Regions from separate parts of the Lysobacter stagni genome, predicted to be linked through region 1. Evidence: predicted binding sites of a transcription regulator. Region 1 holds the regulator's gene; each other region holds the start of a gene.

Region 1 (10,407 bases):
CGGCCGACACCAGCGCGCCGATCAGTTCGTTGTCGCGTTCCACCACGACGATGCGCGCGCGTTCGTCGGGGTTGACGCGGCCCGTACCCAGCCACAGGCCCAGGTCGAACACCGGCACGATGCGGCCGCGCAGGTTCATCGCGCCCAGCACCGACGGCACCGCGCCGCGCATGGCGACGATGGGCGAGGTGCGGCCGACTTCCTGCACGCGCAGCAGTTCGATGGCATAGCTGTCCTCGCCGACGGCGACGCGCAGCCAGCGATGCGTGGTGGTGACCGAGGGCATCAGCGCCGGCGGCATGAATTCCACCGGGCGCAGGCCGGTGGACGGCGCAGGGCGTGCGATCGGCGCCATCGGCGCAGGCGCAGGCGCAGGCGCGGCGGGCTTCGGTGCGGGCGCAGGGACGACCGCGGCTTCGCGTATCGCCGGTGCGGGCGGCGGTGAGGCCGCGGCGACGAACAGCGGGTCCGAATCGAGTTCGGCGAGCAGCGCGTCATCGATCATGGGCGTCGATGCCGCGGGCTGCGATGGGATGGATGCGGCAGCGAACAGCGGATCGGATTCCAGTTCGGCCAGCAGGGCCGTGTCGATCATCGGCGCGGCGGCGGGCGGCTCGTGCGATGCGGCGACGAACAGCGGATCGCAATCCAGTTCGGCCAGCAGCGCGGCGTCGATCATCGGTGCCGGTGCGGTGGCCTGCGGTTCGGAAGATACCGCTGCGAACAGCGGATCGGTATCGAGTTCGTCCAGCAGGCCGGCGGGAATCTCGAATGGCACCGGTGCCGCGACCGGCGCCGGTGGCACCGACGGCACTTCAACCGCGGGCGCGACGGCGTCGACGTGAAGGTCGAGCAGTTCGTCGAGGTAGGCGTCGATGGCGGGCTGCGTCATGTCGGTTCCGGGACAGGCTCGTCATCCCCGCGCAGGCGGGGATCCATGGACGTGGCTTCTGCAGGGCGCGTGCCAGGCAACGTCCATGGATTCCCGCCTGCGCGGGAATGACGGTGAAAGGAAGGCGGATGTGGGTCGCGTCACGCCGCTTCCCGGCGCTGGTCGCCGTTGGCTTCGGTTTCCAGCAACCACTTGAGTGCGCGCCGGTACATGTCGGCGCCGCGTCCGTCGGGCGGCTCGGCCTTGGTCAGCGAGGCGGCATCGCGCAGGCGCGTGTCCATCGGCACGGCATGCGGCCAGACGCGCTCACCGTAGCGGTCCTGCAATTCGTACAGGCTGGCGACGCCGGTGCGTGTGCGCCGGTCGAACAGCGTGGGCAGCACGTGGCGCGGCAACGGTCGGCGGCGCGAGCGCTCCACCATCTCCGCAGTGCGCAGCATGTCGGCCAGACCGTGCAGTGCGAGCGGATCGGTCTGCGTGGGCACGATCAGGCGATCGGCCGCGGCCAGCGCGTTGACCATCAACAGCCCGAGCGTGGGCGGGCAGTCCATCAGCACGTAGTCGTAGACCTCGCGCACCGTGTGCAACGCGCGACCCAGCGCAAGGCCCAGACCCGGCTGCGTGGCGCCGCGACGTTCCAGCGTGGCCAGCGCCGCCTGCGCGGCGACCAGCTGCAGGTGCGGGATCTCGGTGTACCGCGCCAGCTCGAGCAGGCCGGCACCGCTGCCGCTGAACAGGTCGTGGGTGCCCGATGGCGGCGGATCGGCCGGCACTTCGAACGCGCGCGTCAGCGACGCGTGCGGATCGAGATCGAGCAGGAGCACGCGGTGGCCGGCGGTGGCCAGTCCGCGTGCGAGCAACAACGACGTCGTGGTCTTACCGACGCCGCCCTTCTGGTTGGCAATAGCCCAGGCGCGCATCAGCCCGCTCCCGGTGGTGGGGTGGAGGAACGTTTGGCCGCCGCGGTGGCCGTCGCCGTATCGGCGGCAATGCCTTCGGTACCGGACGCGTGTGCGCGCGCGGTCGCGGCGGCGGCGCCCGGCGCCTGCGGCGCGACGGGGAAAAGATCGGCATCGATGAGCGGCGCCTGCGCGGCCGCCTCGGATTCCATCGCGATGGCCGGCGTGCGGTCCTCGATCGCATCGGGACCCTGCGGACTGGCGAGGATCACCAGCAGCACGCGGCGGTTGGCGTTGCGGCCTTCCGGCGTGGCGTTGTCGGCCACCGGCTGGTACTGGCCGTAGCCGACCACGGCCAGGCGGCCGGGCGCGATGCCGGCGCGCATCATCACGTGGACGATGCTGGACGCACGCGCCGAAGACAGTTCCCAGTTCGACGGGAACTGCGCCGTGGCGATGGGCATGTTGTCGGTGTAGCCCTCCACGCGCATCGCGTTGGGCTCGTCGCGCAGCACCTCGGCGATGCGCAGCACGGTGTCCACCGCCTGCGGGTTGGGCGTGGCCACGCCGCTGGGGAAGAGGATGTCGCTCTGGATCTCGACTTCCAGGAAGGTGTAGCTGCGGCGCACGGTGACCAGCTTCTGCTTCACCAGTTCCGACAACGCATCCTGGATGCGACGGCCCAGCGAATGCAGCTGCTGGTTGTTGCGTTCGCGCGCGGCGTCGATGCCTTCGGCCGCGCTGCCCTGTGCGGCGCCGAAGGTCGGCATGTCCAACGCCTGGCGCATGCGCGGCGCGGCGATCGGCGTGGCCGACGACGGACCTGAATTCGAACCCGGCGTCACCAGCGAGGGCCGGTCGAACGCGGAGCCGCGCAACTGGTGCATGCCCAGCTGCACCGGCGTCACCGTGCGCGGCGGACCGCCGAACGCGGACGACAGCGCATCGGCCAGCACGCGGTACTTGCCTTCGTTGATGGAGGAGATCGCGTACATCACCACGAAGAAGGCCAGCAGCAGCGTGATCAGATCGCCGTACGGGATCGCCCACGCCTCGTGGTTGGCGTGCTCCTCGTGCTGGTGTCGGCGGCGACCGGCCATGACTGTGCGTCCGTCAGACCACGAAGCCGTTGAGGCGTGCTTCGATGTTGCGCGGGTTCTCGCCCTGGGCGATGGCGATGAGGCCCTCGATGATCATCTCGCGCTCGTCGGCCTGCTGCGTGATCAGGCCCTTCAGCTTGGCCGCCATCGGCAGCAGCATCAGGTTCGCCATGCCGATGCCGTAGATGGTCGCGGTGAACGCGGCGGCGATGCCGTGGCCGAGCTTGCTCGGGTCGGCGAGGTTCTTCATCACCGCCATCAGGCCCAGCACCGCGCCGATGATGCCCAGCGTGGGCGAGTAGATGCCCATGCCCTCGAACACTTTCGCAGCGGCCATGTCGCGCTGCGACTGTCCGTGCAGTTCGATCTCCAGCATCTGGCGGATGGACTCGGGCTCGACGCCGTCGACGACCATCTGCAGGCCTTTGCGCACGAACGGGTCTTCCTGTGCGTTCACTTCCGCTTCCAGGCCCAGCAGGCCCTGGCGGCGCGCGACGGTGCTCCATTCGACCAGGCGCGCGATCATCGCCGGACGGTCCTGCACCGGCGGACGGAACACCCAGCGCACGATCGTCATGGCGCGCTTGAAGGTGGGCAGGGGCGTCTGCAGCAGGATGGCTGCGGTGGTGCCCAGGATCACGATGACGAACGCCGCCGGCGACCACAGACCCGAGAGGCCCGCGCCCTTGAGCACGCTGCCGCCGAGCAGGGCGACCAGCGCGAGTACGACACCGGTGAGGCTGAGTCTGTCCATCAGGCAATCGCGTCCGTAGGGGGAGCTGTCATTCCCGCGAAGGCGGGAATCCATGTGTGGGCCGCCGCAAAGCCTCCGTAGAGCGTGCAGCGGCGGTCGGTTGGATCCCCGCCTGCGCGGGGATGACGGCTTCGTGGTCCATGAGGTTCGTAGTTCTTAACGGTCCCTCGCCGCGTTACTTGAGTTGCGCAATCCGGTCCTGAGCAGTGCGTCAACATCCAGGATCAGCGCCATGCGGCCGTCGCCGACCAGGCTGGCGCCGGCGTAGCCGGCCAGCCCGCGCAGCGTCCGCGGCAGCGCCTTGATCACCACTTCCTCGCGGCCGCGCACGCGGTCGACGGTGAGGCAGAAGCGCTGTTCGCCCGACTGCAGCACCACGCAGGTCTTGGCGGTGGCCGGTTCCGGCGTCAGTCCCAGCCACGTGCGCAGGTCGATCAATGGCAGCGGCTCGTCGCGCAGGTCGAGCATGCTCTGCCCGTCGACCCAGATCGCTTCCACGCGGTCGTGCGCCAGCACCTCGACCACGCGCACCAGCGGCAGCGCGTAGACGTCGCCGTCCAGTTCCACCAGCAACGTCGGCAGGATCGCCAGCGTCAGCGGCACGCGGATCACGAAGCGCGTCCCGCGGCCGACCTCGGAATGGATCTGCACCTGTCCGGAGAGTTCGCGGATCTTCGACTGCACCACGTCCATGCCGACGCCGCGCCCGGACAGGTCGCTGACCTCGCTGCGCGTGGAGAAGCCGGCCATGAAGATGAGGTTGAGGCATTCCTCCGACGTCAGGCGCGCGGCGGCGTCGGCATCGATCAGCCCCTTGTTGCAGGCGCTGCGGCGGATCTTTTCCGGATCGATGCCTGCGCCGTCGTCGCTGACCTCGATGGAGACGTGGTCGCCTTCCTGCTGCGCGGACAGCCGCACGGTGCCTTGTTCGGACTTGCCGGAAGCGCGACGCGTGGCCGGCGCTTCGATGCCGTGGTCGATGGCGTTGCGCACCAGGTGCACCAGCGGATCGGCGAGGGCTTCGACGAGGTTGCGGTCCAGCTCGGTGTCGGCGCCGACGATGTCCAGCTCCACCGACTTCGACACCTGTCGCGCGACGTCGCGCGCGAGCTTGGGAAAACGTGCGAACACGCGGCCCACCGGCTGCATGCGCACCATCATCACCGCCGACTGCAGGCGTGAGGTGGCCACGTCCAGCGCGGTCACCGCGCGGTCGAGGTCCTCGTCGCGCAGGCGCGGGCGGATGGTCTTCAGTCGGTTGCGCGCCAGTACCAGTTCGCCGACCAGGTCGACCATCGCGTCCAGGCGCCGCACGTCGACGCGGACGGTGGGGTCTTCGGCCGCCTTGGGCGCGGCAGCGGGCGCTGGTTTCGCGCGCGTGGGAGCAGCCTGCGCCGGTGCGGGCGCCGGGCTGCGGGTCGTTGCGGTCACACCGTGCAACGAATCCAGCAGTGCGTCGAACTCCGCTTCGTCGATGTCGCCGCTGGCCGGCTTCGGCGTGGCCGATGCTGCCGGCAGCGTGGGCATCGAGGTGACGAAGCCTTTCGTACCGTCGCGCAGGGACTGGATCAGCGCGGCCGGTGCCGGAACGGGTTCCTCGCCGTTGGATACGGCGGCCAGCATGTCCACCAGCAGGTCCAGCGCCTGCTGCGCGCCGTCGAACGCGGAAGCGTCCATCGGCACCGTGCCGTCGCGTGCGACGTTGAGGCGGTCTTCCACTGCGTGGCAGATCGACACCATCGGCACGAAGTCGAGGAAGCCGGCACCGCCCTTGATGGTGTGGAAACCGCGGAACACCGTGTTGAGGCAGGTGCGGTCGGTGGGCGCGTGTTCCAGCGCGACCATCTGTTCGCCGAGCTGGTCGAGGATCTCGCGCGCTTCGATCAGGAAGTCGGCGGCGATGTCGTCGGCGATGGCGTTCATGGCGAAAGGCCCTGCGTGCTGCACGCCCGTGCCGTGATCCCCGCCGTTGTCATCCCCGCGAAGGCGGGGATCCAGCGTTCAGACGCTGCACGCCCTTCGGAGGACTTGAAGCGACGGACAGTTGGGTTCCCGCCTGCGCGGGAACGACGGCTGGAGGTGGAGCAGGCGATGGACATCGGGCCGGACATCGTTACAACCCCAGCGAAGACAGCAGTTCGTTCGCGTCGTCCTGCGTCGCCGGCGTGGGATCGACACCCGCCACCGACGGGCCGAAGCCGCGTGTGTTGTTCAGTTGCAGCGGCGTGGCGCTGGCATCGGTGGCCTCGCCAAGACCCGCGTGCACGGCCCGCACCAGGTCCACGACACGGCGGATGATCTGGCCGGTGAGGTCCTGATAGCCCTGCGCGGCGGTCATTTCGGACATGCGCGAGCGGATCGCGGCGACGGTCGCCGCCTGCTCGTCGGCGGCGGCGTCCGGCAAGGTGCCCAGCAGCACGCCGCATTCCTGGATCAGGTCCAGCGTGCGATGGCTTGCTTCCTCGCTCACGTGGACGACGTGTTCCAGTCGCGCACAGGCTTCCGGCAGCGAGCCGGTGGAGGCGATGCCACCGTCGCCCAGCGCGTTCTCCAGCTCGCGCGCAAGGCGTGCCAGACCCTGCACCAGGGGTTGGCTGCGCCACTGGATGAGCGCATCGACATTCGTGCGCCAGCCGGCCAGGTCGTCGTGTTCCAGCGCCCACAGCGCTGCGTGCAGACGTGCGATCACGGCCTGCCGGTCGTCCGGGAAAGCTTTCCCGCAGGACGCGTCGGTCACGCCGCCGCTCCCATGCGCTCGAACACCTTGTTGAGCTTGTCTTCCAGCGTCGCCGCGGTGAAGGGCTTGATGACGTAACCGTTCACGCCGGCCTGCGCGGCTTCGATGATCTGCTCGCGCTTGGCCTCGGCGGTCACCATCAGCACCGGGATCTTCGCCAGCGACGCATCGGCGCGGATCGCCTTGAGCAGATCGATGCCGGGCATGCCGGGCATGTTCCAGTCGGTGACGACCAGGTCGAACGGCGCCTTCTTCAGCTCGATCAGCGCGGTGCTGCCGTCGTCGGCCTCGGCGGTGTTGTGGAAGCCCAGGTCGTTGAGCAGGTTCTTGACGATGCGTCGCATGGTCGAGAAGTCGTCGACGATGAGGATGCGGATGTTCTTGTCCATGTGGGCGTGGCTCTGTTACAGCGGAGAAAAGTGCGGAAGAAATTCAGTGCTGATCGGTTACGTGATGCGCCGGTCCTTCGACTTCGGTCCTTCGACTTCGGGCCTGCGGCCCTACGCTCAGGACGAACGTTGGAGCGATCCCGTTCGTCCTGAGCGTAGGCGCGAAGCGCCGAAGTCGAAGGAGGAACGGGCCGGCCGGTGGAGGCGGATTCAATACCCATCGTCCTCATCGTCCTCATGCGCGCCGCGCCATTCGCCCAGTCGCGAACGCAGGCGCAACATCGCCTGGCCGTGGATCTGGCACACGCGCGATTCGCTGACGTTGAGCACCGCGCCGATCTCGCGCAGGTTCAGTTCCTGCTCGTAGTACAGCGACAGCACCAGCTGTTCGCGTTCGGGCAGGTTGGAAATCGCTTCGCCCAACGCTTCACGGAACTCGCCCTGCTCGAACTCGCGCGCGGGCGTGGTGCCGGCGTGCGAGGCCAGGTGCGGTTCGCCATCGTGCTCGTCCAGGTGCGCTTCCAGGCTGATGAGCTGGCCGCGCGCGGCGTCCTCGAGCATGCGGTGGTACTCGTCCAGCGGCACGTTGAGCGCGCCGGCGACTTCCTGCGACGTCGCGGCGCGGCCGGTGCGCTGTTCCACCTCGCGCGTGGCCGCGACGACGTCGCGATAGCGCCGGTGCACCGAGCGCGGCACCCAGTCGCCACGACGGATTTCGTCGATCATCGCGCCGCGGATGCGGATGGATGCGTAGGTTTCGAACGCGGCGCCCTGGTCGGCCTGGAAATTGCGTGCCGCGTCGATCAGGCCGAGCATGCCGGCCTGGATGAGGTCGTCGATCTCCACACTGGCCGGCAGGCGCGCGGCGAGGTGGTGCGCGATACGTCGCACCAGTTCGCCATGGCGCTCGACGATCTCGGTGGCGTTGAAGGTATCGGCCGCGCGCTGGGTGGCGCGGTACTGGGCGGCGGCGTTCATGCGACGGCGCTCCTCAATGGATCGTTCGCGTGGGCCGCGCCGCCCGCGCTGTGCGCGACGAGGCGTTCCATGAAGAATTCGACGCCCCCGCGCGGACCGGTCGGCGACTGCCAGCTGCTGGCGCGGCGTGCGATGTCGCGGAAGGCCAGTGCCGACGGGCAACCCGGGAACGCTTCGACGACGGCTTCCTGGCGCTGGATCGCGCGGCGCAGCCATTCGTCGCGCGGGATCGCGCCCATGTAATGCAGGGTCACGTCGAGGAAGCGGGCGCTGACGCGTTCGAGCTTCTCGAACAGCTGCTTGCCTTCGACGGCGTTGTTGACCTGGTTGGCCAGCACCTGCACGCGCGTCACGCCGCGCTCGCGGCTGAGGACCTTGATCAGCGCGTAGGCGTCGGTCACCGAGGCCGGTTCGTCGCAGACCACCACGATCACGTCCTGCGCGGCCTGGCAGAAGGTCAGCACGCTGTCGGAGATGCCGGCGGCGTTGTCCACCACCATCGCGTCCAGCGGCAGGTCGAGCTGGCAGAAGGCGTGCACCAGGCCGACGTGCTGCTGCGGCAGCAGTTCGGTCATGTGGCGCTTGCCCGATGCGGCCGGCACCACCCACAGGCCGCGCGGGCCTTCCAGCAGCGTGTCCTGCAGTTCGCAGCGTCCGGAGAGGACGTCGGCCAGGGTGAACTTCGGCGACAGCCCGAGCATCACGTCGACGTTGGCCAGGCCCAGGTCGGTGTCCAGCAACAGCGTGCGCTGACCGGCATGGACCAGCGACATGGCCAGGTTCACCGACACCGAAGTCTTGCCCACGCCGCCCTTGCCGCTGGCCACGGAGATGACGCGCACGGGTGCGCGCGCTGCGGAGACGGTAGCGTTCAGATCAGCTGGCGATGGCATGGCGGTCCTCGGTGGGGAGGGTCAAAGGACGGGGCTTCACGTGGCTCAGGTCGAGAGACCCGAGGGGGTTATCGGCAGCACGCCGCACTTTCTCGAGGGTCGCGACGAGTCGGTCGGCGTCGGCGGCGGCCAGGTCGGTCGGGACCTGCTGGCCGTCGGTGGTGTAGGCCAGGCTCAGGCCGTGCTGGACCATCACCGACAGGGCCGAGCCGAGGCGGCCGGTCTCGTCGAGCTTGGTCAGCACCACGCCTTCGGGCGAGGCCGGGCGATAGCGGCGGACCACTTCGCCCAGGTCGTGCGCCTGGGTGTTGGCCTGCAGCACCAGCAGGCTGCGCACGCGCTTGGCGGCGCGCAGCCAGAGGATCTGTCCCAGCAGGGCGCGGTCGCGCAGGCCATGGCCGGCGGTGTCGACCAGCACCAGCGGGTAGTCGGCCAGCTGGTCCAGGGCGTCGTTCAACGCTTCCGGCCCGTTGGCCTCGCACACGGTCACGCCGAGGCGACGGCCGAGGATGTGCAGCTGTTCGGTGGCGCCGGGACGCTCGGTGTCGGTGGTGACCAGGGCGACGTCGCGTGCGCGGTGGCGCTGGGCGAAGCGCGCGGCGAGCTTGGCCGCGGTGGTGGTCTTGCCGGCGCCGGTGGGGCCGACCAGGGCGATCACGCCACCGTCGTCGATGGGCTCATGGCGCAGCACGCTGAGCGCGCGTGCCAGTTCGGCCAGCATCGGCTCGCGGACCTGCGAGGGGTCCAGGCGCGCGTCGATGCGACCGGCGATGGTCTGCGCCAGGCTTTCGTCGCAGCCGTAGCCCATCAGCGCGTCGTAGGCCGCCGCGCGTGCCGGCGAACCGCGCAGGCGTTCGGTCGACATCTGCGCCAGCTCGCGCTCGATCATCTGGCGCATCGTGGCCAGCTCCTCGCGCATGGCGAGCATGCCCGGATCGCGTGCATCGGGGACGGCGTGGAGATGGGTTGCAGTTGCGGGGGCTTGAGCCCCTCTCCCCTCGGAAGAGGGGTTGGGGTGAGGGGCAACGAAGTGGTTGCTCGACAGATCGAGGACGGAAGGAGAACTCTCGGCGGCAGCGCGATCGTCAACACGATCCTGATTGCGCCCCTCACCCTCGATCCCTCTCCCGTTGGGAGAGGGAAGAACCGCGTGCGCGTCGTTGGAGGCAGCGGCAGCGACGGTTTCGACGGGCGCATCCACAACCGGTGCATGCGCGGCCGCCGTCAGCGACACCACCACGTCGTCCTCGACGTCGAACGAATCACCCTGCGGAATCAGCGCCGCCATCATCGCGTCGAAGCGCGAGGTATCGGGTCGCTGCATCGGCGCCTGCGGCGCGGCGACGCGGGTTTCCGGCTTCGTGGCGCGCGCCACGGGGGCGGGTGCCGGCGCATTGGCCGGCGCGTCGCCGATGGCGAACACGGCACGGCCGCGGATCGGCGATTCGGCGACTTTCGGTGCTTCAGCGACCTTCGGTGCTTCGGCGGTCGCGACGGCGGCGGCCGGCGCGCTTGCGGTGGCCGTCGCGGCAGCGGGCTTCGCGGCCACCCTCGGCGCGATCAGCGAGGCGATGGACGCCATGCGCGACGGCGGCGGCTCGGCCGCGAACGACGGAACCTCGGCGCGGGGCGGCATCACCGCCGCGACGGTGGCCGGCGTGGACGGCGAGGCGACCGGCGCGGGTGTCGGCGGCAGCGACGGCAAAGCGGCGCGCAGGGCCTGCTGCGCCAGAGATTCGTCGTAGTCGGTGGCGGCGACGATCTC
Region 2 (10,407 bases), on a different contig from region 1:
CACTGGGCCAGATCGCACTGAGCACCTTCACCAACCCGCAGGGCCTGCAGTCGCAGGGCAACAACGTGTGGGCCGAGACCTACGCCTCGGGCAATCCGCGCACCGGCGCGCCCGACACGGCGGACTTCGGCGTGCTGCAGTCCGGCGCGCTGGAAGCGTCGACGGTGGATCTCACCGAACAGCTGGTCAACATGATCACCGCGCAGCGCAACTTCCAGGCGAACGCGCAGATGATCTCGACGCAGGACCAGATCACCCAGACCATCATCAACATCCGCTGACGCGCGGCTGACGGACTGCCGACATGACCGACCGCGCGCTCTACATCGCCATGACCGGCGCCAGTGCGTCACTGCGCACGCAGGCCGCGGTCTCGCACAACCTGGCCAACGCCGACACCGTCGGCTTCCAGGCCACGCTCGAAGGCACCGCCGCCGCACCGATCAACGGCCAGGGCCACGCCTCGCGCGTGGCCGCGGCGTCGCAGGCCTATGGCGTGAGCGGCATGCACGGCGGCATCGTCAACACCGGCAACACGCTGGACGTGGCGCTGAACCAGGACCGTTGGCTGACGGTGCAGGACCCGCAGGGCGGCGTGGCCTACACGCGCGCGGGCAATCTTTCGATGAGTGCCAACGGGCTGCTCACCAGCAATGGGCATCCCGTGCTCGGTGCCGATGGCGCGCCGCTCACGGTGCCGCCGTACCAGTCGATGGACATCGCCGAGGACGGCACGATCTCCATCGTGCCGCAGGGCCAGCCGGCCTCCACCATCGCCGAAGCCGGCCGCCTGGGCGTGGTGCAGGCACGCACCGCCGACCTGGTGCGCGGCGACGACGGCCTGATGCGCCCGGCCAACGGCCAGCCGCCCGCGCCCGCCACCGGCAGCTCGCTGGTTGCCGGCGCGGTGGAGAACAGCAACGTCGAGGCGACCTCGATGCTGGTGCAGATGATCCAGACCGCGCGCGCTTTCGAGATGCAGGTACGCGTCTTGCAGAGCGTGGACGAGAACGCGCGCAGCGCCAATTCGTTGTTGTCGTCGCGTTGATGTTCCCTGGCTCCCTCCCCTGCTTGCAGGGGAGGGTTGGGGAGGGGTCGCGAAGCCGCATCGCGGCGAGCTCGGCGCTGGCGCGCTTCACACCCCCTCCCAACCTCCCCCTGCACGCAGGGGGAGGAGCAACAACCCATCGTTCAAGAGGAAACACGCCATGACCCAGGCTCTATGGATCGCCAAGACCGGCCTCGACGCGCAGCAGACGCGCATGGCGGTGATCTCGAACAACCTCGCCAACACCAACACCACGGGCTTCAAGCGCGACCGCGCGGAATTCCAGGACCTGCTCTACCAGACCCTGCGCCAGCCCGGCGGCGCCACCTCCGAACAGACGCAGCTGCCCACCGGTCTGTCGACCGGCACCGGCGTGCGCGTGGCGGCGACGGCGAAGGAGTTCTCGCAGGGCAGCCTGTCGGTCACCGGCGGCGCGCTGGACGTGGGCATCGACGGCCGCGGCTTCTTCGAAGTGCTGATGCCCGACGGCAGCACCGCCTACACGCGCGACGGCAATTTCAAGCGCAGCCCGCAGGGCGAGCTGGTGACCAGCTCCGGCTATCCGGTGCAGCCGGGCATCCAGTTCCCCGAAGGCACGCAGAGCGTGACCATCGGCGCCGACGGCACCGTATCGGTGAAGGTGCAGGGCCAGGCCGAAGACGTGCAGGTCGGCGCGCTGACGCTGGCCGACTTCGTCAACCCGCAGGGCCTGCAGGCCATCGGCGGCAACCTGTTCGTCGAGACCGGCGCCAGCGGCCCGGCGCAGACCGGCGCTCCGGGCACCAACGGCGTGGGCCAGCTCGCGCAGGGCCAGCTGGAAGGTTCCAACGTCAACACGGTGGAAGAGCTGGTGTCGATGATCGAGACGCAGCGCGCGTACGAGACCAACGCCAAGGCGATCTCGACCGTCGACTCGATGCTCGGCTTCCTCAACAACAATCTGTGAGTGCGGCGATGAACCCCTTCCTGCGCGGCATCGCCACCCTCGGCGCGCTCGTGCTCGCCGGTTGCGCCTCGGTCGTGGGCGACGTGCGTCCGTTCGAACCGATGCACGCCCCACCGGCGGCCATCGCGCCGCCGCCCGCGCCGTCCAGCGAAGGCGCGATCTATCCCGGCAGCCGCAGCCTGCGCCTGTTCGAGGACAACAAGGCGCGCACGGTCGGTGACCTGGTCACCATCGTGCTGGTCGAGAACACCAGCGCGCGCGCGCAGACCAACACATCGGTCAGCAAGGAATCGTCCATCGACATGGCCGCGCCGACGATCGCCGGCGTGCCGATCACCTACAAGGGCAACCCGATCCTGGAAGCCTCGGCCGAAGGCTCGCGCGACTTCAAGGGCGCGGGCAACAGCACGCAGAGCAACCGCCTCAACGGCTCGGTCACCGCGACGGTCGTGCAGGACCTGGGCAACGGCAACCTGCTGGTGCGCGGCGAGAAGCAGCTGCGCCTGAACCAGGGCGACGAGCTGATCCAGGTTCAAGGAATCGTCCGCACGGCCGATATCGGTCCCGACAACCGCATTTCGTCCGACCGCGTCGGCGACGCGCGCATCGTCTATGGCGGTCGCGGGACGCTGGCGCGTTCCAACGCGATGGGCTGGCTGGGACGCTTCTTCAATTCCGCTGTGTATCCGTACTGAGGAGGGCGTATGAACATCCGTGATCCACGCACTCCGATGCATCCCTCGCTCCGGCGCAGGACGGCGCTGATCGTCTACGCGATGGCCTGCGCGTTCGCGGGCCTGCTGCTGATGCTGTGCGTCGTGCCTCCCGCGCATGCCGAACGCATCAAGGACCTGGCCCAGGTGGCCGGCGTGCGCGGCAATCCGCTGATCGGTTACGGCCTGGTCGTGGGCCTGGATGGCAGCGGCGACCGCACCAGCCAGACGCCCTTCACCGTGCAGAGCCTGAAGACGATGCTCGACCAGCTGGGCGTCAGCATTCCGGCGGGCGTGAACCCGCAGCTGAAGAACGTTGCCGCGGTCGCGATCCATGCCGAACTTCCGCCGTACGCCAAGCCGGGACAGCCGATCGACGTCACCGTGTCCTCGATCGGCAACGCCGGTTCGCTGCGCGGCGGCAGCCTGCTGATGGCACCGCTGCGCGGCGCCGACGGTCAGATCTATGCCATCGCCCAGGGCAGCCTGGTGGTGTCGGGCTTCGGCGCCTCGGGCAAGGACGGCTCGCGCATCTCGGTGAACGCACCCAACGGCGGGCGCATTCCCAACGGCGCCACCGTCGAACGCGCGGTCGCCGGCGCACCGCCGTCGGGCAACGTCACGCTGAACCTGCACGAGGCCGACTTCACCACCGCCGCGCACATCGTCGAAGCGGTCAACTCCGCGTTCGGCAACGGCCGCGCGCGCGCCGTGGACGCGGTGACCATCGAAGTGATGCCGCCGGCCAACGGCGACCGCGTCGGATTCCTGGCGCAGCTGGAATCGCTGGATGTCAGCCCCGGCGCGGCGGCGTCCAAGGTCATCGTCAATTCGCGCACCGGCACCGTCGTGATGGGCGGACAGGTCAGCGTGCTGCCGGCCGCCGTGTCGCACGGTTCGCTGACGGTGTCGATCACCGAGAACACGCAGGTCAGCCAGCCCAACGAATTCGGCCGCGGCAACACCGTGGTGACGCCGCAGTCCAGCGTGGAAGCCTCGCAGGACGGCGGCCGCATGTTCCTGTTCCAGGGCGGTACGTCGCTGGAGCAGATCGTGCGCGCGGTGAACGCCGTGGGCGCGGCACCGGGCGACATCGTCGCGATCCTGGAAGCGCTCAAGCGCGCCGGCGCGCTGCGGGCGGAGCTGGAGGTGATCTGATGCGACGCCAAGGGTTCTGCTCCCTCCTATGCGTGCAGGGGAGGGCTGGGGAGGGGTCGCGAAGCCGCACCGCGGCGAGCTCGGCGCTGACGCGCCTCGTACCCCCTCCCAACCCACGGCCATCGAGCACAGCTCGATGGCGTTCGTCGGGATGCGCGCCATGGCGCGCAAACATCCCTCCTCTCCCCCTGCAAGCAGGGGGAGGAGTCATTCCCGCGGCACGCCTCTTGCCTTGACCTCACCATGCGCCTGCCCGCCTCCCTCGCTGTGCCGCTCTCGACGACGGAATCCTCCCGTCCCGACCGCGCGCGCCTGGAGCACGCGGCGCAACAGCTGGAAGCGCAGTTCGCGCAGATGCTGATGAAGTCCATGCGCAGCGCCAGCTTCGGCGACCCGCTGATGGGCGACAACTCCACCTACCGCGACATGTACGACCAGCAGCTCTCGCGCGAGCTGGCCAAGGGTCGCGGCCTGGGCCTGGCGCCGGTGATCGTGCGCCAGCTCGAACGCAGTACCTCCGGCGCGCAGACGTTGCCGGTCGCGCCGCAGGGCGGTTATCCGCTGGACGCGACGAGCTCGCCCGGCGCGTTGCCGCTCGCGCCCAGCAGCGACGGCGTGTCGATGCCGGCGATGTCGCTGCCGGCCGCGCCCGCCACGCCGACGACGGCGCAGGTCGAATGCGACCCCAATGCGCCGCTGGATTGCAGCAGCCCGGAGGCCTTCGTGCGTTCGGTTTGGCCGCACGCGCAGCGCACCGCGAAGGAACTGGGCGTCTCGCCCAAGGCCCTGGTCGCACAGGCGGCTTTGGAAACGGGCTGGGGCCGGCGCCTGGCGAAGAACGGCAGTGAGGCGACGTCGCACAACCTGTTCGGCATCAAGGCCGGTTCGCGCTGGGGTGGCCAGCGCGTGAACGCCTCCACGCACGAATACGTCGACGGTCAGCGCCGCAGCGAGCGCGCCGATTTCCGCGCCTACGGGTCGGTCGGCGAAAGCTTCAACGACTACGCGCGCCTGCTCGACAACCCGCGCTATGCGCAGGCCCGCGCGGCCGGACACGACACCCGGCGTTTCGCCCAGGCGCTGCAGAGCGCCGGCTACGCCACCGACCCCGCCTACGCCGCGAAGATCAACGCGATCGCGGAAGGCGCCACGCTCAACCGTGCACTGGCCGCGCTCGACGGCGGCACCGCGCGCGGCTGATCCGCAGGAGGCAGACGACGATGGCCAACGTTCTTTCCACCGGTGCCGGCGCGCTGATCGCGTTCCAGCGCGCACTGGCGACGGTCAGCCACAACGTCGCCAACGTGGCCACCGAAGGCTATTCGCGCCAGCGCGTGGACCTGGCCACGCGTACACCCACCGACATGGGCTACGGCTACGTCGGCAACGGCGTGCAGGTGGCCGACGTGCGCCGCGTTGCCGACCAGCTGGCGACCTCGCGCCTGCTCGACAGCGGTGGCGAACTGGCGCGCCTGCAGCAGCTGTCCGCATTGTCCTCGCGCGTGGACGCGGCGATGTCCGATTCCACCACCGGCCTGGCCGGCGTGTGGAGCAATTTCTTCGACGCCACGACCGGCCTGGCCAGCAACGCGTCCTCGGCCGCATCGCGCCAGGAAGTGCTGTCGGATGCGCGCGCGCTCACCAACCGCTTCAACCAGCTCAATGCGCAGCTGGACTCGCTGGGCAACGAGGTCAACAGCGGTCTGCGCGCCAGTGCCGACGAGGTCAACCGGCTCGGCGCGGAGATCGCGCGCCTCAACGAGGAAGTCTCGACCAACCCCAACCACGTTTCCAACGACCTGCTCGACCAGCGCGACCGGCTCGTCTCCGAACTCGTGGGTTACACCGGCGGTACCGCCGTCGCGCAGGGCGATGGTTCGCTCAACGTGTTCACCGCGGGTGGACAGGCGCTGGTGGTGGGCAACACGTCGTCGAAGCTGACGACCATCAACGACCCTTTCCGCCCGGAGCGGCTGCAGCTGGCGCTGGACGCCAACGGCCAGCAGGTGCGCCTCAACGACAGCTCGCTGGGCGGAAAGATCGGCGGCCTGATGGATTTCCGCACCGACGTGCTGGATCCGGCGCAGTCCGAACTGGGCCGCATCGCCGTGGGCCTGGCGGACACGTTCAACCAGCAGCACCGCGCCGGCATGGACCTCAACGGCCGGATGGGCACGGACTTCTTCACGATTCCCGCGCCCAAGGCCACCAGCCACGCCGCCAACACCGGCACCGGCACGCTGACCGCCAGCATGGGCGATCTGTCCAAGCTGGATGCACAGAACGTGGTGCTGAAGTTCGACGGCACCGCGTGGAGCGCGACGCGCGCCGACACCGGCGCCGCCGTACCGCTCACCGGCACCGGCACGGCCGCCGATCCGCTGCTCGTGGGCGGCGTCGAACTGGTGGTCGGCGGCGCACCCGCCAGCGGCGACCGCTTCCTGCTGCAGCCCACTGCGGGCGCGGCGGGCGGCATCTCGGTGGCGATCGACGATCCCAATCGGATAGCGGCTGCGACTCCGGTGAAGGCGCAGACCGACCTGGCCAACGTCGGCACGGGCAAGGTCAGCGGCATCAAGGTCACCGACGCGACCAACGCCAACCTGCTCACGCCGGCCGACATCGAGTTCATCGACGGCACGCAGTACACCGTCAACGGCAGCGGCCCCTTCACGTACACGCCGGGCCAACCGATCGCCGCCAACGGCTGGAGCCTCACGCTGGATGGCGTGCCGACGGCGGGCGACATGTTCCGCGTGGGCACCACGGGTGCCGGCTCCAGCGACAACGGCAACGCATTGGTGTTGAGCAACCTGGACGACGCCAAGGCGCTCACCAACGGCACGGTCTCGCTCAACGGCGCCATCGGTGGATTGACGACGATGGTCGGCTCGGCCGCGCGCCAGGCCGACTATGCCGCGCAGGCGCAGGAGATCCTGCACGACCAGGCGCAGTCCGCGCGCGACGCGATTTCCGGCGTCAACATCGATGAGGAAGCGGCCAACATGATCCGGTTCCAGCAGGCCTACCAGGCCGCCGCGCAGGTGATCTCCACCGCCGACAACATGTTCCAGTCCCTGATCGCGGCGGTGAGCCGATGAACTCGCGCATCTCCACCAGCGGCGTCTACCAGCAGTCGCTGAACACCATGTTGTCCAAGCAGGCCGGCCTGTCGCACACGCAGCAGCAGCTGGCCAGCGGCAAGCGACTGGTCACGGCCAAGGACGATCCGGTCGCGGCCGGCACCGCGGTCTCGCTCGATCGCGCCTCCGCCGAACTGGAACGCTTCGGCGAGAACGCCAACCTGCTCGGCAATCGCCTCAACCTGCAGGAAAGCGTGCTCGCGCAGGCCGGCGAACAGCTGGCGCGCGTGCGCGAGCTGACCATCCAGTCCAACAACGCCAGCCTTTCCAGCGACGACAAGAAGGCGATCACCGCCGAGCTGAAGGTGATCCGCGACGAACTCATCAGCCTGGCCAACAGCCAGGACGGCAACGGGCGTTATCTGTTCGGCGGCACGGCCGACGACCATGCACCGTTCGTGGTCAACGGTGGCAACGTCACCTATTCCGGCGACCAGTCGCAGCGCAAGGTCGAGATCGCGCCCGATCATTTCGTCGCCGATGCGATTCCCGGCAGCGAGTTGTTCATGCGCGTGCGCAGCGGCGACGGCCGTGTGGACGGCAGCGCCACGGCCACCAACACCGGCACCGGCGTGCTGATGGAATTCGGCCTGGACGCCAATGCGGCGTGGACCGGCCAGAGCTACGAAGTGGTGTTCACCGCGCCCGATGCCTATGAGTTGCGCGATTCCACCGGCGCCGTGGTGGGCACCGGCACGTATGCCAGCGGCGAAGGCATCAGCGTGGGCGGACTCAACCTGCGCATCGACGGCGCACCGGCGACGGGCGACAGCTTCAGCATCGGACCTGCGCGCACGCAGGACGTGTTCGGCATGCTCGGCGACCTGATCGGCGCGCTCGAGTTGCCCGACGACACGCCCGAACAGCGCGCGACGCAACAGAACGCGTTGCAGGCATCGCTGCGCAACGCCGCCACCGCGCAGGACCATTTCATCGACGGGCGCGCCACCGGCGGCGCCCAGCTGGCCGCCATCGACAGCGCCGCCGAACTGCGCGAAGCGCAGTCGGTGACGCTGGAGACCACGTTGTCGGGTATCCGCGACCTGGACTACGCCGAGGCGATCAGCCGCTTCACCCTCGAAAGCACCGCGCTGCAGGCCGCCCAGAAGGCGTTCATGCGGCTGCAGTCGAGTTCGTTGTTCGATCTGATCTGATCTGCGTCCTGGATCTGCGTTTGGATCTGTTTTTTTGAATCTGCGTTTCGATGTTTGCGTTTCCGGATTTGCGATTCGGGGCTTGGGATTCGGAAAGACGGTGGCTTCCCAGCCGTCATCCCCGCGAAGGCGGGGGACCAAACCACCGGACGATCACGCCTTCCGGAAAGCTTGAAGCGTCGGACCGTTGGATCCCCGCCTTCGCGGGGATGACGGCCTGGACGGGCGGCCTGGCTTACCCGGGCTGTCGGCTTCAAGCGGGAAAGCGTGATGTTTCTCGCGAATCGGCAATCGCGCACCCGCAATCGCAGGACTTGTCAACCGGAGGCTAAAGGTTTCACCAGGGGCACCGATATCTAGGTCAGCAGCGGCAAGGGCCGGCATCACCGACCAACCACTGCGGTAACTGCCGGCCGGCGAACCCATCGCCGGTGCCCTAACCGAAACCTACGGAGAACCACCATGGCACAAGTCATCAACAGCAACGTGATGTCGCTCAACGCGCAGCGCAACCTGAACACCAGCAGCGCGAGCCTGGGCACCACGATCCAGCGCCTGTCCTCGGGTCTGCGCATCAACAGCGCGAAGGACGACGCCGCCGGTCTGGCCATCTCGGAGCGCTTCAGCACCCAGATCCGCGGTCTCGACGTCGCCGTGCGCAACGCCAACGACGGCATCTCGCTGGCCCAGTCGGCCGAAGGCGCGATGGTTGAGATCGGCAACAACCTGCAGCGTATCCGCGAGCTGTCGGTGCAGTCGGCCAACGCCACCAACTCGCAGTCCGACCGTGACGCGCTGAACGCCGAAGTCACGCAGCTGGTCTCGGAAATCGACCGCGTCGCCAACCAGACCAACTTCAACGGCACCAAGCTGCTCGACGGTTCGTTCGCCGGCGCGCTGTTCCAGGTCGGCGCCAACTCGGGCCAGACCATCGCCGTCAACAGCATCGTCGACGCCAACGCCAACGCCCTGGGCAAGGCCCAGTTCGCCGCCGCGACGACCTCGACCGCCGCGGTCGCGGGCGGTACGGCCACCGCTACCGGCACGTACTCGGGCATGTCCATCAACGGCGTGACCGTCGACGACGTCAAGGTCGGCATCGGCGACAGCGGTGCCGACGTGTCCAAGCGCCTGGCCGCTGCCATCAACGACAAGATGGACCAGACCGGCGTCTACGCCTCGCTGGATTCGGGCAACAAGCTGACGCTGACCTCGCTGAACGCGGGCAAGGACCTGACCTTCACCGCCGGCACGATGTCGGGCGGCGCGGGCATCACGATGGCCGAGGCCGGCATCGCCGCCGGTACCGCCGCGGCCGGCAGCACGAAGTACATCAAGGACCTGAACATCTCCAGCTTCACCGGTGCGCAGCAGGCGATGGAAATCGTCGACAAGGCGCTGACCAGCGTGAACTCGGCCCGCGCCGACATGGGTGCTGTCCAGAACCGTTTCACCTCGACCATCGCCAACCTGCAGGCGACCGGCGAGAACCTGAGCGCCTCGCGCAGCCGCATCCGTGACGCGGACTACGCCAAGGAAACCGCCGAGCTGACCCGCACGCAGATCCTGTCGCAGGCCGGCACCGCGATGCTCGCCCAGGCCAACGCTGTTCCGCAGAACGTGCTCAGCCTGCTGGGCTGATCCCTGCCGGCGGGGCGCGCGCCATAAGCGCGCCCCGCCGGTTCTTCTTCAAGGAGTTGTCATGACCACCGCCTATCCGCAGCACTACCGACACACCACGGTCGTACTGGGAGGCTGACCGGTCATGGCCATCTCCAGCCTCGGTTCCGGCATCGACATCCCTTCGCTCGTCTCGCAGCTCGTCGCTGCCGAGCGTTCGCCGGTCGAATCGCGCATCTCACGCGGCGAAAACGCCGCCAAGACCCAGCTGTCCGCCATCGGCTCGCTCAAGAGCGTCTTCTCCAACCTGAAGACCGCGCTGGACAAGCTTCGCAAGGAAGACGGCAGCAACGCCCGCACCACCACGGTGCCCGACAAGGCGCCCTACACCGCCACCGCCGACACCACCGCCGCGGTTGGCCAGTACCAGGTCGAAGTGCTGGACATCGCCAGCGCACACAAACTCACCTCGGCCGGCATGTCGGCCGATACCAAGCTTGGTCCCGGCAAGCTCGTCATCGAGGCCGGCGACAAGAAGATCGAAGTCGAGATCAAGGAAGGCCGCGACACGCTGGCCGACATCCGCAGCGCCATCAACACGGCCGCAGCGGGCAAGGGCGTGTCC
Region 3 (10,407 bases), 2.8 Mb from region 1:
AGACCGCCGCGCTCTACAACCAGCCGGGTCGCACCTGGCTGCTGACCCTGCGTTACCAGCCGGTCGCCCATTGACCCAACGCTCCGCCACTTCGAGAGGTCGCCGATGAAATCCCTGACCCGCCGCGTCAACCTGGTCCTGTTCGCCGCATTCGCCGCGCTGATGGTCGCCACGCGCTTCCATCACTTCGGCGATGTGCTGCACCTTCCGGATGCGTCGATGGCGCTGTTCTTCCTCGGCGGCCTGTACCTGCGGCGACATTGGCAGTTCGCGGTGTTCATCGCGCTGGCGGTGGCGATCGACTGGGTGGCCATCGAGCACGCGGGCGTCAGCGACTTCTGCGTGACGCCGGCGTACTCCTTCCTGCTGCCGGCGTACGCGGTGTTGTGGTACGGCGGGCGCGCGTTCTCAGGGCGCCTGCAGCCCACCTGGATATCGATGCTGGGCGCTTCCGGCGTTGCATTGCTGTGCGCGACGTTGTCGTTCGCCATCTCGAACGGCGCGTTCTACTGGCTGGGCGGCCGTTACGAGAACCCGCACCTGGGTGAGTACCTCGCGCGGGCCTGGCAGTGGGGGCCGCTGTTCGTGCGAACCACGATGGCCTACGTCGTCGTGGCGCTGGCCCTGCACGGACTGGCGACGCGCGCGTTGCGCGATCGCGCTGCCCACGCCACTCAGCCCTGATCGAACGGGAGCATTGCCATGACCGCCACGCCTTCCATCTCCGAATCCGCACTGCCGTTGGCGACCACCCGCGCCCAGATCCTCACCGCAGGCGCGCTGGCCGCATTGATGATCTGCACGCGCGGCCAGCATTTCGCAAGCGTCGATGCGCTGCCGAGCGCGTCGTGGGCGGTGTTCTTCCTGGCCGGTGCGTTGCTGCGTCCCCTGTGGGCGTTGCCCGCGCTCTTCGTACTGTCCTCGCTGCTCGACATCGCAAGCCTCGCCAGCGGCACCATCACCGACTGGTGTCTGTCGCCCGCCTACTGGGCGCTCGCGCTCGCGTATGCGTCGCTCTGGCTGGGTGGCCACGTGTACGCCGGCCTGCATCGCGACCGTCTGGCCAGCGTGCCACGGTTGGTGCTGGTGCTGGTCGCCAGCGCGACGGTGGCCTATGCGCTGTCGAAGGGCGGCTTCTGGTTCTTCTCCGGCCGGTATGCCGAACCCACGCTGTCGGGCTTCATCGCCCGCATCCCGCACTACTATCCGCGCGCGCTCGGCACGTTGGCCGGTTACGTCGGGCTGGCGTTCGCGGTGCGGGCGGCATGGCGTCTGGCGCGTACGCGGTTCGCCGCCCGTCACGGTGCACACGCATGAGCCGCGGCACGGAACGCCGCGGCCTGGATGAGGACGAGCACCATCGCGAGCGCGCGCAACGCAAGAAGGAACTGGTGGACCGCCGCATCGCCCGGGCCACCATCGACCGCGGCGTGGTGGTGGTCAACACGGGCAACGGAAAGGGAAAGAGTTCGTCCGGGTTCGGCATGCTCGCGCGTTCGCTCGGGCACGGCTTCCGCTGCGGCGTGGTGCAGTTCATCAAGGGCAGCTTCAGTACCGGCGAAGAGGCGTTCTTCCGTCACTTCGACGATTGCGTCGATTACCACGTGATGGGCGAGGGCTACACCTGGGAAACGCAGGACCGCGAACGCGACGTGGAGAAGGCCGGCGCCGCGTGGGGCGTGGCCGCACGCATGCTGGCGGACGAGGCGTACGACTTCGTGTTGCTGGACGAGCTCAACATCGCGTTGGCGAAGGAGTACGTTGCCCTCGACGCGGTGCTCGATGCGCTCGCCGCACGGCCGGCGCGCCAGCATGTGGTGATCACCGGTCGCGGTGCGCCGCAGGCGCTGGTCGATGCCGCCGACACGGTCACCGAGATGCGCGTGGTCAAGCATGCGTTCAAGGCCGGCATCAAGGCCCAGCACGGGATCGAACTCTAGCGATGGGCGAGCTTCGTCACTGTCCTGCCTTGCTGGTTTCCGCGCCCGCTTCGGGGCAGGGAAAGACCAGCGTGACTGCGGCGCTCGCCCGCTGGCACACGCGGCAGGGACGACGCGTGCGCGTGTTCAAGACGGGCCCGGACTTCCTCGACCCGATGGTGCTGGAACGCGCCTGCGGGGCGCCGGTGCATGCACTGGACCTGTGGATGACGGGCGAGGCCGATGTGCGCGCGCGCCTGTATGCCGCGGCGGGCGAGGCCGATCTGATACTGGTCGAAGGCGTCATGGGATTGTTCGATGGCGCGCCGTCGAGCGCCGACCTCGCGCAGGCACTCGGGTTGCCGGTGCTGGCGGTGATCGACGGCTCGGCGATGGCGCAGACCTTCGGCGCGCTCGCGACGGGCCTGGCCCGCTACCGCGAGGGTCTGGAGGTGTTCGGCGTGGCCGCGAACCGTATCGGCAGCGCGCATCACGCCAGCCTGCTTCGCCACAGCCTTCCACCCGAGCTGCACTGGCTCGGCGCGTTGCCCCGCGATGCAGCACTCGCCTTGCCGGAACGCCACCTTGGACTCACCTCCGCCGACGAGTTGCCCGATATCGACGCACGCCTGGACGCACTGGCCGACGCGTGGGCGGCGCATGCATCGACCGGGCTGCCGCCGCAGGTGGGGTTCGCACCCGGCCAGCGCGCAACGGTGCCACGTACCCTGACGGGGATGCGCATCGCGATCGCACGCGATGCCGCGTTCTGTTTCCTGTATGCGGCCAACCTCGACCTGCTGCGCGAGGCGGGCGCGGAACTGCGCTTCTTCTCGCCGCTCGCGGGCGATGCCCTGCCAGACTGCGATGCGGTGTGGTTGCCCGGTGGCTACCCGGAGCTGCACCTGCAGACGCTGTCGGAGGGGCGCGACCTGCACCGGGCCCTGCATGCGCATCGGGACGCGGGCAAACCGATGCTGGCCGAATGCGGCGGCATGCTGTTCGCACTCGATTCGCTGGCCGACCGAGAAGGCCAGGCGCATCCGATGGCGGGGCTGCTGCGCGGAAGCGCGGCGATGCAAGCGCGGCTGGCTGCGCTGGGCCTGCAGTCGGTGGTGCTGCCGGAGGGTGAATTGCGCGGACATACCTTCCACTACGCGAGCGCAACCATCGATTCACCGGCCCTGGCATCGAGCCACAACCCGAACGGCGGTCCCAGTCGGGAGGCGGTCTATCGGCAGGCGCGCATGACGGCCAGCTTCGTGCATTTCTACTTCCCCTCGAACCCTGAAGCCGCCATCAGGTTGTTCCGCCCATGACGGCGCTGGCGATGCTCGCCGCCGCTCTGCTGGATGCCGTGCTGGGCGAACCGCGCCGCGCACATCCGCTGGTTGGTTTCGGACGCTTGGCCCACGCCATCGAAACGCGGCTGTACCGCGACGGGCGCATGGCCGGAACCTTCGCGTGGTGCCTCGGGGTGTTACCGGCCGTCGCATTGACCGCGCTTGCGTCGCACTGGCTCACTGCGTTGTCCGCGACCGCAGGATGGGCGTGGTCGGCCGTGGTGTTGTACTCGGCCATCGGGCATCGAAGCCTGGGCGAACACGCGCGTCGCGCGGAGACCGCGCTGCGCGATGGAGCGCTGGACACCGCGCGCCTGGCGGTCGGGCGCATGGTGAGTCGCGATGTCGACGCACTGGACGCCTCGCAGGTGGCGGCTGCCACCACCGAATCGGTGTTGGAGAACGGCAACGATGCCGTGTTCGGCGCGCTGTTCTGGTTCGCGATCCTGGGCGCTCCCGGTGCGGTGCTGTATCGCTTGTCGAACACGCTGGATGCGATGTGGGGCTACCGCACGCCGCGCCTCGCACGCTTCGGCTGGGCCGCCGCGCGTATCGACGATGCACTCAACTTCATCCCCGCGCGACTCACCGCGGCGACATACGCCGTCCTCGGCGACACCGCGAGCGCTCTACGTTGCTGGCGAGTGCAGGCTCGCCAATGGGACAGTCCGAATGCCGGACCGGTGATGGCTGCCGGCGCGGGGGCGCTGCGGGTTCGCCTGGGTGGACCCGCGCCGTACCACGGAACCTGGGAGACGCGTCCCGTGCTGGGCGAGGGCGCCGCCGCCGACGCCGATTCCATTGCCGCGGCATTGCGGATGGTGCGCAACGGTGTGCGGGTCTGGATCGTCGTCGCGATCGCGGCGTCGTATGCGTGGAGGCTCTTTCATGCTTGAGCACGGTGGCCGGCTGCTGCGCGCGGCGCGTCGTTACGGAATAGCGCCCGATCGATGGCTCGATCTGTCCACGGGCATCAGTCCATTCGCGTGGCCCGTACCCGCAGTGCCGGCGACGGCATGGCACCGCCTGCCCGAAGACGACGATGGCCTCATCGAAGCGGCGCAAGACTATTACGGCGCACCGCAGGTTTTGTCCGTTGCCGGTACGCAGGCGGCGATCCAGGCGCTGCCGCGGCTGCGCATCCCGTGTCGCGTTGGCGTGATCGAGCCGGGCTACGCCGAACACGCGCACGCGTGGCGACGTTCCGGCCACGCGGTGGAAACATTGCCCGCCGATGCATTGCTGGCCTCGCGCGAACGCTTCGACGTGATCGTGCTGATCCATCCCAACAACCCGGGTGGCGATCGCTTTGATCGCTCCACACTGCTTGCGTTGCATGAGAGTCTGTCCGCGCGTGGGGGCTGGCTGGTGGTGGACGAAGCCTTCATGGATGCGACACCCGAGCGCAGCCTGTGCGCCGACACCGCACATCCCGGTCTCATCGTGTTCCGGTCGGTCGGCAAGTTCTTCGGACTGGCGGGAGCGCGTGCAGGGTTCGTGTGCGCCACGCGCGCGGTGCTCGATCCGCTGCGGGACCTGCTCGGGCCGTGGACGGTCGCTGGCCCGACACGGTACGTGCTGAAGCACGCGCTGACCGATCGCGAGTGGCATGCCGACGCGCGTGTGAAGCTGGCCGATACGGGCGACCGGCTCCGGCGCCTGCTCGACGCGCACGCACTCACGCCGTCGGCAGGATGTGCGTTCTTCCAGTGGCGTCGGGACGCGCGCGCCCCGGCGTTGCACGAGGCGCTGGCATCGTGCGGCATCCTCACGCGCCTGTTCGAGTCACCAGCGAGCCTGCGTTTCGGCCTGCCTCCGGATGAGGCCGGATTCACGCGGCTGGATCTCGCGCTCGCCCAGGTGATGTCGTGACCGCGCGCGTGCTGATGGTGCAGGGCTGCACGTCCGATGCCGGCAAGAGCACGCTGGTGGCGGCGCTGTGCCGTTGGCTGCACCGGCAGGGCGTGCCGGTCGCGCCGTTCAAGCCGCAGAACATGGCGCTGAACTCCGCCGTGACGGTGGACGGCGGGGAAATAGGACGCGCGCAGGCGGTGCAGGCGCAAGCGTGCGGACTGGAGCCGCACAGCGACTTCAACCCGGTGCTGCTGAAACCCAACAGCGACACCGGAGCGCAGGTGATCGTCCATGGCCGCGCCGTGGCCAACTTCGACGCGGTCGCTTACCACGACTACAAGCGTGTCGCGCGCGATGCCGTGCTCGCTTCGCATGCGCGGCTGGCCGCGCGGTACGACGTGCTGGTGGTGGAAGGGGCGGGGAGTCCGGCCGAGATCAACCTGCGCGCGAACGACATCGCCAACATGGGCTACGCCGAAGCGGTGGACTGCCCGGTGATCCTCGTCGCGGACATCGACCGCGGCGGTGTGTTCGCACACCTCGTCGGGACGCTCGCGCTGCTGTCCGCCAGTGAGCGCGCACGTGTGGCCGGATTCGTCATCAATCGCTTCCGAGGTGACATCGCCTTGCTGCAACCCGGCCTGGACTGGTTGCAGCGTGAGACCGGAAAGCCGGTGCTCGGCGTCCTGCCGTACCTGCATGGATTGCACCTGGAGGCCGAGGACGCATTGCCCGCCGCGCGGATTGCCGTGCCTGGCGCCCGTTTGCGCGTGGTCGTGCCGGCGATCCCGCGCATCAGCAACCACACCGATCTGGATGCGCTGCGCGCGCACCCGACGGTGGAGGTGATTCTCGTCGGTCCCGGTGAAACGCCGCCGGCCTGCGATCTGATCCTCCTGCCGGGCAGCAAGTCCACGCGTGCCGACATGGCCTGGCTGCGCGCGAACGGCTGGGTCGAGGCGCTCGCGCGGCATCTGCGCTACGGCGGCAAGGTGTTGGGCATCTGTGGCGGGTTCCAGATGCTGGGACGTGCGGTTCACGACCCACTGGGCATCGAGGGAAACGCCGGGTCGAGCGACGGCTTCGGCTGGCTCGAGATGGAGACCACGCTGGCAACGCAGAAACAGTTGCGCGAAGTGCGCGGTCGGTTGGCGCTGGACGACGCACCTGTGCGCGGTTACGAAATCCATTGCGGTGTCAGCGAAGGGCCCGCGCTCGCGCGGCCGTCCGGTCGCCTGGACGACGGGCGGCTCGACGGCGCGATGTCGCCCGACGGGCAAGTGCTGGGAACGTACCTGCACGGGCTGTTCGACGAGCCCGCCGCGCAAGCTGCACTGCTGGCCTGGGCCGGCCTGCGAGACGCTACACCCATCGATGTGCGCGCATTGCGTGAAGCGTCCATCGAACGCCTCGCCGACGCCGTGCAATCGCATCTGGATACCGATGCGCTGCATCGCTTGCTGGGTCTGGAGGCCGGATGCGCAGCCTGATCCTCGGCGGTGCGCGGTCGGGCAAGAGTGCGCTCGCCGAGCGTCTCGCGCAGGCCTCCGGGCGGGAGGTCGTCTACATCGCCACCGCGCAGGCCGGTGATGGCGAGATGACCGCACGCATCGCGCATCACCGTGCGCGCCGGCCTGCGCAATGGGCCTGCATCGAAGCGCCACTCGCGCTGGCGGAGACGCTGAAGCAGAACGCGCGCGAGGATCGGTGCCTGCTCGTGGACTGCCTCACGTTGTGGCTGAGCAATCTGCTCGCACACGAAGACGCTCGCCGGTTCGAGCAGGAGCGGGAAGCCCTGGTGGCCGCGCTCGCATCGCTGCCGGGCGAGATCCTGCTGGTCAGCAACGAGGTCGGACTGGGCATCGTGCCCATGGGCGATCTGACGCGCCGCTTCGTCGACGAGGCAGGGCGCCTGCACCAGACGCTCGCGCGGGACTGCGAGCGCGTGTTGTTCGTCGCGGCGGGTTTGCCGCTGGTACTCAAGGGAACGCTTGCATGAATTCACCGTGGTGGTCGCAACCGTGTGCGGCCCTGGATCGCGAAGCCGCCGACGCCGCATGGCTGCGCCAGTCGAAGCTGACGAAGCCGCCGGGCTCGCTCGGCGTGCTGGAGGACGTTGCCGCGCAACTGGCGGCATGGCAGGGCGTGGAGCGGCCGCGGATCGAGCGCGTTTGGATCAGCGTGTTCGCCGCCGACCACGGCGTCGCAGCAGAGGGCGTCTCCGCGTTTCCGCAGGCCGTGACGGGCGAGATGGTGCGCAACTTCGTCGGCGGTGGCGCTGCGATCAGCGTGCTGGCCCGGACGCTGGGCGCGCGTCTTGACGTGGTGCACCTGGGCACGGTGAACGATCCCGGCGCGATTCCGGGCGTGCTGCGTGCGGTGATCGCGCCATCCACCGCCAACTTCTGCGACGCCGCGGCGATGACGGACGAGCAACTCCGTGCCGCGATGCAGGCCGGCGCGGGTCGCGTGCACCAGGCGCTGGACGAAGGTGCGGATTTGTTCATCGGTGGCGAGATGGGCATTGCGAACACCACGTCGGCGGCGGCGCTGGCGTGTGCGTTGCTCGGCGAAATGCCGGAGCGGATCGCCGGAGCGGGCACCGGACTCGACGACGCGGGCATCGCTCGCAAGGTAGCGGTCATCGAACGCGGCCTGCGTCGCCATGCCGATGCCGACACCGCGTTGGAGCAGTTGCGTCGCCTGGGCGGATTCGAGATCGCCGCGCTAACCGGCGCCTGCATCGCCGCCGCGCAGGCGCGCATGCCGGTGCTCGTGGACGGATTCATCACCACCGCCGCCGCGCTGACCGCTGTGCGCCTGAACCCGGGCGTGCGCGATTGGCTGCTGTTCGCGCATCGCTCGCACGAGCGCGGCCATGCACGATTGCTCGAAGCGCTCGAGGCCCGGCCGTTGCTGGATCTCGGCCTGCGGTTGGGGGAGGGCAGTGGCGCCGCTGCGGCCGTGCCGCTGTTGCGACTGGCGTGCGCGCTGCATGCGGGCATGGCCACGTTCGAGCAGGCCGGCGTGTCCATCGCGGATTCGCAATGAACAACCGCGTCCGCATCGACCTGATGCGTCACGGCGATACCGGTGAGCGCAGCTACCGCGGCCAGCTCGACGATCCTCTGTCGGAACTGGGCTGGGCGCAGTTGCGCGGTGCGGTGGAAAGGCGGACGTGGGATCTCATCGTCACCTCGTCGCTGCAGCGCTGTGCGCGATTCGCGCAGGAGCTGGCGGAGGCGAGGGGCCTGCCATTGCGCGTGGACGGTCGTCTGGTGGAGTACCACTTCGGTCGCTGGCAGGGCGTCCCCATCGAAACGATCGCGCAGGACGACGGCGACGCACTGGGCCGTTTCTGGGCGGATCCGGTCGCGCATCCACCGCCGGGAGGCGAGACGTTCGCGGATTTCCGAACGCGCTTGTCGTCCGCACTGGATGCCCTCGTCGCGGAGGCGCGCAACCGTCGCGTGCTCGTAGTGACCCACGGCGGTGCCATCCGTCTACTGCGCTGTATTTCCGAGACGCGGGGTTTCGGTGACATGGCCGGCATCGATGTCCCCCACGCATCGCTGCATGCACTGTCCTGGCCGGCACCTGCATGATCGACGGGTTCCTGGTCGCGCTCGGATTCCTCACGCGCATTCCGGTGCCGTCGCGCGTGTTCGCCGATCCGGCGGGTCGCGCCCGCTCGCTGGCGTGGTATCCGATGGTGGGTGCGCTGATCGGCATGCTGCTGTTCGCGATGGCGTGGTTGTTGCCTCAGGGGCGCCCGTTGTTGTCCGCCGCTGTGTTGTTGTGCGCCTGGGTGTTCCTCACCGGGGCGCTGCATCTGGACGGATTGGCAGACAGTGCCGATGCATGGGTGGGCGGAATGGGCGATCGCGCACGCACGCTCGAGATCATGAAGGATCCCCGCAGCGGTCCCGCCGGTGTGACCGTCGTGGTGCTGGTGTTGTTGCTGAAGTTCGCGGCGATGGCGAGTCTTTCGCAGTGGTCGTTGCTGTGGCTCGCTCCGCTGGTCGCGCGGATGTCGCTGACGATGGCGTTCCTGTGCACGCCCTACGTGCGCAGCGGCGGCATGGGTTCGGGGCTGGCCGACGCGCCGCGTGCGGCGTGCGCCGCGATGCTGTGCGCGGGCGCGGCCTGCTGTGTGCTCACGGGTTGGTTCGGTGTGATCGCGCTGGCATGCAGCGGAATCGTGTTCGTGCTGTGGCGACGTGCGTGCATGCGGCGCCTTGGCGGTATCACGGGAGACACGGCGGGTGCTTTGACTGAGATCAATGAAGCGGTCGTTCTGATCGCGATTTCGTTGATGTCATGACCGATTGCGCAACGTGGTGGAACTCAAGTCCTGAAACGGTGCGCCGATAGTGTGGACGCGGGACGATCAAACGATCGTCGTCGCGTTCCCCGCCTCCTGGTTGCACTCGATGAACGGTTCCGCCTCGCTGTCTGCCTTCTTCGCCGATCTCTCCGTCCGCCGCAAACTGATCGTCCTGACGGTTCTGGTGGCCATCGGCATCGTCGCCCTTTCGATCGTCGCCGCGCGCATCCAGTACCTGGACCTGTACGAAACGCGCAAGGCCGCGTTGAAAACGCAGGTTGATCTCACCGCCGGCGTGCTCGATCAATACCGCGCGCAGGAGCGTTCTGGCGTACTGGATACCGCCGCAGCGCAGGCGGCCGCGCTCAAGGCCATCGCCGCGATGCGCGCCAACGACGGCGCCGACTACTTCTACGTGCACGACATGGAGCCGGTGGTGCTGATGCACCCGCTGCAGAAGGAACTGGTCGGGCGCGCCGTCGGCGACGCGCGCAGCCTGGACGGTGTGGCGGTGTATCGCGAGAGCGCGGAAGCCGCGCGCCGTGGCGGCGGCTTCGTCACCTTCTCCTCGCAACGGCCGGGCAAGCAGCGCCCCGTGCCGCGCGTGGTGTACGCGCGTGGCTATCCGGACTGGGGCTGGGTGGTGGCCTCGGGCATGTTCATGGACGACGTGCAGAAGCAGGCGTTGGCGTTCACCTGGACCATGACCGCCAGCGGCGGCGCGCTGGTGGCACTGGTGGCGTTGCTGGGCTGGTGGATCGGCACGCGCATCGTGGTGCCCCTGGGGCAGGCGACCGCCGTGGCCGAAGCCATCGCCGAGGGCGCGCTGGAGAATCGCATCGGCCCGCAGGCGCACGACGAGCCCGGGCGCCTTCTGACCAGCATGGCGCGCATGCAGACACGTTTGCAGGCGGTGCTGGAAGCGCAGGGTGAGATGGCCGCGCGTCACGAGCAGGGGCAGTTG

The links. Region 1 encodes FliA, which starts transcription of late flagellar genes. Its sites were predicted from a motif close to TAAAGTTTNNCNNNCNNNGGCCGATAA; they were not measured.
Region 2: the regulator FliA is predicted to act here: its motif matches at 8,492-8,518, upstream of QLQ15_RS18285 (flagellin).
Region 3: the regulator FliA is predicted to act here: its motif matches at 9,464-9,490, upstream of QLQ15_RS13695 (methyl-accepting chemotaxis protein).

The regions. Positions count from the first base shown of each region.
Region 1 is NZ_JASGBI010000001.1:145,849-156,255, reverse strand. It holds gene QLQ15_RS00715 (chemotaxis protein CheW) at 1-892, opposite strand, end outside; gene QLQ15_RS00710 (ParA family protein) at 1,033-1,812, opposite strand; gene motD (flagellar motor protein MotD) at 1,812-2,891, opposite strand; gene QLQ15_RS00700 (flagellar motor protein) at 2,905-3,645, opposite strand; gene QLQ15_RS00695 (chemotaxis protein CheA) at 3,802-5,568, opposite strand; gene QLQ15_RS00690 (protein phosphatase CheZ) at 5,759-6,382, opposite strand; gene cheY (chemotaxis response regulator CheY) at 6,379-6,771, opposite strand; gene QLQ15_RS00680 (RNA polymerase sigma factor FliA) at 6,982-7,749, opposite strand; gene QLQ15_RS00675 (MinD/ParA family protein) at 7,746-8,642, opposite strand; gene flhF (flagellar biosynthesis GTPase FlhF) at 8,626-10,407, opposite strand, start outside.
Region 2 is NZ_JASGBI010000003.1:4,085-14,491, forward strand. It holds gene flgE (flagellar hook protein FlgE) at 1-281, shown strand, start outside; gene QLQ15_RS18250 (flagellar basal body rod protein FlgF) at 305-1,048, shown strand; gene flgG (flagellar basal-body rod protein FlgG) at 1,209-1,994, shown strand; gene flgH (flagellar basal body L-ring protein FlgH) at 2,003-2,689, shown strand; gene QLQ15_RS18265 (flagellar basal body P-ring protein FlgI) at 2,771-3,865, shown strand; gene flgJ (flagellar assembly peptidoglycan hydrolase FlgJ) at 4,109-5,065, shown strand; gene flgK (flagellar hook-associated protein FlgK) at 5,086-6,966, shown strand; gene flgL (flagellar hook-associated protein FlgL) at 6,963-8,162, shown strand; gene QLQ15_RS18285 (flagellin) at 8,625-9,803, shown strand; gene fliD (flagellar filament capping protein FliD) at 9,928-10,407, shown strand, end outside.
Region 3 is NZ_JASGBI010000001.1:2,962,144-2,972,550, reverse strand. It holds gene btuB (TonB-dependent vitamin B12 receptor) at 1-74, shown strand, start outside; gene QLQ15_RS13750 (hypothetical protein) at 106-684, shown strand; gene QLQ15_RS13745 (hypothetical protein) at 703-1,317, shown strand; gene cobO (cob(I)yrinic acid a,c-diamide adenosyltransferase) at 1,314-1,940, shown strand; gene QLQ15_RS13735 (cobyrinic acid a,c-diamide synthase CobB) at 1,943-3,238, shown strand; gene cbiB (adenosylcobinamide-phosphate synthase CbiB) at 3,235-4,158, shown strand; gene cobD (threonine-phosphate decarboxylase CobD) at 4,151-5,134, shown strand; gene QLQ15_RS13720 (cobyric acid synthase) at 5,131-6,606, shown strand; gene cobU (bifunctional adenosylcobinamide kinase/adenosylcobinamide-phosphate guanylyltransferase) at 6,594-7,115, shown strand; gene cobT (nicotinate-nucleotide--dimethylbenzimidazole phosphoribosyltransferase) at 7,112-8,167, shown strand; gene QLQ15_RS13705 (histidine phosphatase family protein) at 8,164-8,721, shown strand; gene QLQ15_RS13700 (adenosylcobinamide-GDP ribazoletransferase) at 8,718-9,440, shown strand; gene QLQ15_RS13695 (methyl-accepting chemotaxis protein) at 9,550-10,407, shown strand, end outside.